Regions from separate parts of the Vibrio sp. R11-SG3-ISO9 genome, predicted to be linked through region 2. Evidence: predicted binding sites of a transcription regulator. Region 2 holds the regulator's gene; each other region holds the start of a gene.
The links. The regulator PurR, encoded in region 2, represses purine synthesis genes. The targets are predictions, from matches to a motif close to TNANGNAAACGTTTNCNTNA.
Positions count from the first base shown of each region.

Region 1: a site for PurR is predicted at 1,230-1,249, ahead of pckA (phosphoenolpyruvate carboxykinase (ATP)). Genes of this name have one in related genera too.
Region 3: a site for PurR is predicted at 1,522-1,541, ahead of metK (methionine adenosyltransferase). Genes of this name have one in related genera too.

Region 1 covers NZ_JCBDGU010000047.1:89,653-91,929, reverse strand. Annotated here, with positions in the region: gene hslR (ribosome-associated heat shock protein Hsp15) at 1-187, shown strand, start outside; gene hslO (Hsp33 family molecular chaperone HslO) at 206-1,084, shown strand; gene pckA (phosphoenolpyruvate carboxykinase (ATP)) at 1,422-2,277, shown strand, end outside.
Region 2 covers NZ_JCBDGU010000038.1:36,448-38,724, reverse strand. Annotated here, with positions in the region: gene torD (molecular chaperone TorD) at 1-240, shown strand, start outside; gene purR (HTH-type transcriptional repressor PurR) at 562-1,566, shown strand; cyclic di-GMP riboswitch class I at 1,738-1,822, shown strand; gene AC6R05_RS11820 (TfoX/Sxy family DNA transformation protein) at 1,951-2,277, shown strand, end outside.
Region 3 covers NZ_JCBDGU010000024.1:14,399-16,675, forward strand. Annotated here, with positions in the region: gene metK (methionine adenosyltransferase) at 124-1,278, opposite strand; gene tkt (transketolase) at 1,627-2,277, shown strand, end outside.

The sequences.
Region 1 (2,277 bases), on a different contig from region 2:
CGATAAAATTTCCGATCAGCGCCGTGGAGCTCCAGAAGCTCAAACCCTTTATACCGAAACGAAAGAAAGCTTGGCAAAGCGTGAAGCACACGCCCAACAGCGTAAATTACATGCACATAACCCAAGCCCTGAACGTCGTCCTGACAAAAAGCAACGTCGTGACATCATCAAGTTCAAGCATCAATAAGCTAGAAGGAACCGCCAAATGGCAAACAATGTTTTAAATCGCTACCTATTTGAAGACCTATCGGTACGTGGTGAATTGGTACAACTGGACGAAGCGTACCAACAAATTATTTCTAGCAAGGAATACCCAGCGGCTATTCAAAAGCTTCTTGGTGAGCTATTAGTTTCAACGACTCTTCTTACTGCGACTCTAAAGTTTGAAGGCTCTATCACTATACAACTACAAGGTGATGGCCCTGTATCTCTAGCAGTAATCAATGGTGATCACGACCAGAAGATCCGTGGTGTAGCGCGATTCGAAGGCGATATCGCTGATGATGCTGGCCTGCATGACCTAATGGGTAAAGGCTACCTAGTGATCACTATCGATCCTAAAAAAGGTGAGCGTTACCAAGGTATCGTAGCACTAGAAGGCGACACGCTAGCAGACGTTCTGGAAGGCTACTTCGCAAACTCTGAGCAGCTTAAAACACGCCTATGGCTACGTACGGGTGAGCACGAAGGCAAACCACATGCAGCAGGTATGCTTCTACAAGTAATGCCAGACGGTACAGGTACGCCAGATGACTTTGAACATCTAGAACAGCTAACCGCAACGGTAAAAAATGAAGAGCTGTTCTCTCTAGAGGCGAACGAGCTTCTATACCGTCTATACAACCAAGAGAAGGTTCAGCTGTTTACGCCTCAACCGGTTGAGTTCTTCTGTGGTTGTTCACGTGAACGCAGTGGCGCAGCTATCATTACTGTGGCTCAAGAAGAGATTTACAGCATCATCAGCACTGAAGGTAGCGTTGCTCTTCACTGTGATTACTGTGGCACAAGCTACGCTTTCGACAAGAACGATGTTGATGCTCTGTTCGCAGAAGCGGCAGATAAAGGCAACAATACGGTTCATTAATTTACGCCGTTCTAAAAACACGTAATTTAAACCAAAAAGGTCAGCGCAAAGCTGGCCTTTTTTGTGATCAAATTAGCGCAAATCTCGTAACATCTCGTAATAAAATCACTGCTTAATTTTAATCAATTAATAATGTTCAAGCCCCTAGCGCAAAGGTTTGCGTACAGGATAGACTAGTTAGGCCAATATGTGACGAGACACTTAAAACCCCATGGAAAATATGGATAATTTTTGAACTATATCCCTGTTTCCCCCATGTCTCGTTGCTAGCATGGTGAGCAGATAACAACAAAAAATTAATACAAAATCCCTACAAAATATCCTACAAGGAGCACCTATGACCGTTATGGAACATACAAAGGCTGCACAAATTGAACTTACTAAACACGGACTTACTGGCGTAACTGAAGTACTGCGTAACCCAAGTTATGAGCAGCTGTTCGTGGAAGAAACTCTTCCAGGCTTAGAAGGCTACGAAAAAGGCGTAGTTACCGAGCTGGGTTCTGTTGCTGTTGACACTGGTATCTTTACTGGCCGCTCACCAAAAGATAAGTACATTGTTAAAGACGATACGACTCGCGACACTATGTGGTGGTCGGATCAAGGTAAGAATGATAACAAACCGATTACAACTGAAGTGTGGAACGACCTTAAAGAACTCGTGACTACACAGCTATCTGGCAAACGCCTATTTGTAATTGACGGTTACTGTGGTGCTAACCCTGATACGCGCCTGAGCGTACGTATTATCACTGAAGTAGCGTGGCAAGCGCACTTCGTTAAGAACATGTTTATCCGCCCTACTGAAGAAGAGCTGGCAACATTTGAACCAGACTTCGTTGTAATGAACGGCGCGAAAACAACTAACCCGAAATGGCAAGAACACGGCCTAAACTCTGAAAACTTTGTGGCGTTCAACCTGACTGAGCGTGTACAAATCATAGGTGGTACTTGGTACGGCGGTGAGATGAAGAAAGGCATGTTCGCAATGATGAACTACCTACTTCCACTGCAAGGCATCGCATCTATGCACTGTAGCGCGAACGTCGGCGAGAAAGGCGACGTAGCGGTATTCTTCGGTCTATCAGGTACAGGTAAAACAACGCTATCTACAGACCCTAAACGTCAACTTATCGGTGACGATGAGCACGGTTGGGATGACGACGGTATCTTCAACTTCGAAGGTGGCTGTT
Region 2 (2,277 bases):
GCCATCGAGTTGGACTTCCTAGGCAACATTATCATTCGTTCAAACGACCTCGAGAGCGAGCAAGAATTAGAAGCAGCTTTCACTACACAGCATGAATTTGTTGAACAACAACTTCTCAGCTGGGTTCCACAATTTGCAACGAAATGCCGTGAATTTGATGAGTTTGGTTTTTACGCTTGTGTTGCAGAATTGCTAGCCGCTTTCTGTAAACTTGATGCGCAATATTTGGCTGGTGAATAAATTCACTAATGACTAAAGGCACAATTTAGGTAGAATGTGACAATTCACCCAGATTTCTGGGTGAATTTTATTGCGAGTATTTTCTAGTCAGTCTAAAATTGTGACCGCAAACGATAAAATATGAAACATTCTCGAAATGCTATGCTTTAAATTAGCTAAGAGCATTTCGGTGTTAAGACAAGCCGCTCTCATTAGCGGTTTTTTGTTTTTTAGCACTTTAGTACCGAGAGAGCCCTACACATTCTAAGCTCTTGTTCTGGTAGCTTAAAACGGCTACTTGCTCCGTACTGCTGAGGAAGTAGCTATCAATAGGATAAAGCCATGGCAACTATAAAAGATGTCGCTCGCTTAGCCGGCGTATCAACAACCACCGTTTCTCACGTGATCAACAAGACACGTTTCGTAGCAGAAGCGACTCAAGAAAAAGTAAACAAAGCCGTAGACGAATTAAATTATGCACCAAGTGCCGTTGCCCGTAGTTTGAAATGTAACTCTACGCGCACAATCGGTATGTTAGTAACTCAATCAACTAACCTATTCTTCTCTGAAGTGATCGATGGTGTGGAAAGTTACTGTTACCGTCAAGGCTATACGCTGATTCTATGTAACACAGGTGGTATCTACGAAAAGCAACGTGACTACATCCGAATGCTTGCTGAAAAGCGTGTAGATGGCATCTTAGTAATGTGTTCTGACCTAACGGAAGAACTTCGTGAAATGCTTGACCGTCATGCAGACATTCCAAAAGTTGTTATGGATTGGGGTCCTGAAAGTTCACAAGCAGATAAGATCATCGACAACTCTGAAGAAGGTGGCTACCTAGCGACTAAATACCTAGTTGAACGCGGGCATGAACGTATTGCATGTCTAAGTGGTCACTTAGATAAAGCGGCATGTGTCGAACGTATCGCTGGTTACCGTCGTGCACTTGCAGAGGCAGACATTCAAGCTGATGACAACCTAATCCTTGAAGGTAACTTCGAGTGTGATACGGCTGTTATCGCTGCAGATAAAATCGCTGCAATGGAAAATCGCCCTACCGCGGTATTCTGTTTTAACGATACGATGGCGCTTGGTCTTATGAGCCGCCTACAACAGCAAGGTATTAAGATCCCTGAAGATATTTCAGTGATTGGTTACGACAATATTGAGTTGGCAGAGTACTTCTCACCGCCGTTGACGACTGTTCACCAACCAAAACGTCGTGTCGGTAAGAACGCGTTCGAAATCCTGCTAGAACGTATCAAAGACAAAGACCACGAAAAACGTGTGTTCGAGATGCATCCAGAGATCATTGAGCGTGCGACAGTAAAAACGTTAAAATAACGTAAACTTTAGAAAAATCTAATAAAACGCACCGTTTGGTGCGTTTTTTTTATTTGTCAAAAATAAAAACCCAGTTGCATATCAAGACAACAATTAACTGAATTAAGATCACATTTTAGAATAACAAGTGTGAACCTCATTCAACAAAAAACTTTATTCTTGATTATACAGTCACGCACAGGGCAAATCACTTGAAAGGGTGAGACGCAAAGCCTCCGGCCTAACCCATTATTGGTATGGTAGCGGGGTTACCGATGGCAAAATGCAGTATTTCCTACCTTTAGTAGTAATTTACGGCTTATTGACAATTTTATTGCGACATTTTGCTAATCTCTCGGACCTGCTTATTTGGTGGCGTAATTCAAATACACCGAGATAAACAATATGGATAAACCGATACTCAAGGACTCAATGAAGTTATTTGAGCCACTTGGAAAGATAAAGTCACGCTCAATGTTTGGCGGTTTCGGCCTTTTTGCCGATGACACCATGTTTGCATTGGTCGTAAACAATCAGTTGCACATTCGAGCTGATAAGAATACTACTTCACAATTTGAACAACAGGGCTTCGAACCTTACGTTTACAAAAAGCGTGGATTCCCAGTCGTTACTAAGTATTTTGCCCTCCCAGAAGACCTCTGGCAGACTCAAGAACGTATTATCGAGCTGGCAAAAGCTTCCCTTAACTGTGCTAAAGAAGAGAAACAAATC
Region 3 (2,277 bases), on a different contig from region 2:
TTTTTAAGTGGGGTATAAGAAGAGAAGTGGACGAAATGTGGTGGGGTATTTGAGGTAACTGTATAAAAATAAAGCCCTTACTAACGAGTAAGGGCTTTTGGAAATTTTTTGCGTGGCGTTAAATTATTTTAGGCCAGCGAAGTCAGCTAGGATTGCTGCTTTGTCTGTTGCTTCCCATGGGAACTCTTCGCGACCGAAGTGGCCGTAAGCTGCCGTCTTCTTGTAGATAGGCTGAAGAAGGTTCAGCATCTCTTGAAGGCCGTATGGGCGTAGGTCGAAGTTTTGACGAACTGCTTCAATGATGATGTCATGAGGTACTTTCTCAGTACCGAAAGTTTCAACCATGATAGATGTTGGATCAGCAACACCGATAGCGTAAGAAAGTTGGATTTCACAACGGTCTGCCATGCCAGCTGCAACGATGTTTTTAGCAACGTAACGAGCTGCGTAAGCTGCAGAACGGTCAACCTTTGATGGATCTTTACCAGAGAATGCACCACCACCGTGACGAGCTGCGCCGCCGTAGGTATCAACAATGATCTTACGACCAGTTAGACCACAGTCACCCATTGGGCCACCGATTACGAAACGGCCAGTTGGGTTGATGAAGAAGTTAGTGTCTTTGTTGATCCACTCAGAAGGTAGTACTGGCTTGATGATCTCTTCCATTACTGCTTCACGTAGATCAGGAGTTGTTACTGAATCACAGTGTTGCGTTGAAAGAACAACAGCATCGATACCAACGATCTTGCCTTGGTCGTACTGGAAAGTAACTTGTGATTTCGCATCTGGACGAAGGAAGTCTAGCTTGCCGCTTTTACGTACTTCAGCTTGTTTCTCAACAAGGCGGTGAGAGTAAGTAATTGGTGCTGGCATTAGGATTTCAGTTTCGTTTGTTGCGTAACCAAACATGATGCCTTGGTCACCAGCACCTTGCTCTTTAGGGTCAGCTTTATCAACACCTTGGTTGATGTCTGGAGACTGCTTACCAATTGTGTTTAGTACAGCACAAGAGTCAGCATCAAAGCCCATGTCAGAGTGAACGTAACCAATTTCACGAACGGTTTCACGAGTGATCTCTTCGATATCAACCCACGCAGACGTTGTTACTTCACCGCCAACCATAACCATGCCCGTTTTCACGTATGTCTCACAAGCAACACGTGCTTTTGGATCCTGTTCTAAGATGGCATCAAGAACAGCATCAGAGATTTGGTCTGCAATTTTATCTGGATGGCCTTCTGAAACAGATTCAGAAGTGAAAAGGTGCTTAGCCATGAGAGCTCCACTTTTAGTATTAGGTGCAAAGTTTCTATCTGCGTCGCATAGGGTTGCGCCGAGATTAAATTCAATAATTTCTGTAGGTGTTTCTACATCTAGACGTCTATTCTAAATTCCAACGGTCGAATTACAAGCTCTTTTTTATGATATGTCATAACCAAACGATTGCTTTCTCACTTGTGCTAGTTCGTTAAAAACTAGGGAAATGTTGTAAAAGTGCGAAAACTGACCTTGAAAACCTCAGCAAAACGTTTGCAGTCGCCATAGGCGTTTGAGAGAATAACCGCGCTAATAACTAGCAATTATTTCTCATTTTTCAAATCGCTTATGCACTCAGGAGCAGACATGCCTTCTCGTAAAGATCTCGCAAATGCAATCCGCGCACTTAGTATGGACGGTGTTCAACAAGCTAATTCAGGCCACCCAGGCGCACCTATGGGTATGGCTGACATCGCTGAAGTTCTTTGGCGTGGTCACTTGAACCACAACCCAGCAAATCCAGAGTGGGCAGACCGCGACCGTTTTGTATTGTCAAACGGCCACGGCTCGATGCTAATTTACTCTCTGCTTCACCTAAGCGGTTATGAGCTATCAATCGAAGATCTTAAAAACTTCCGTCAACTGCACTCTAAGACTCCGGGTCACCCAGAGTATGGCTACGCACCAGGTATCGAAACGACAACTGGTCCTCTAGGCCAAGGCATCACTAACGCAGTTGGTATGGCGATGGCTGAGAAAGCACTTGCTGCTCAGTTCAACAAAGAAGGCCACGACATCGTTGACCACTTCACTTATGCATTCATGGGTGATGGCTGTCTGATGGAAGGTATCTCTCACGAAGCATGTTCTCTAGCAGGTACGCTAGGTCTTGGTAAGCTTATCGCTTTCTGGGATGACAACGGCATCTCTATCGATGGTGAAGTTGAAGGTTGGTTCTCTGACGACACGCCTAAGCGTTTTGAAGCATACGGCTGGCACGTAATCCCAGCAGTAGAC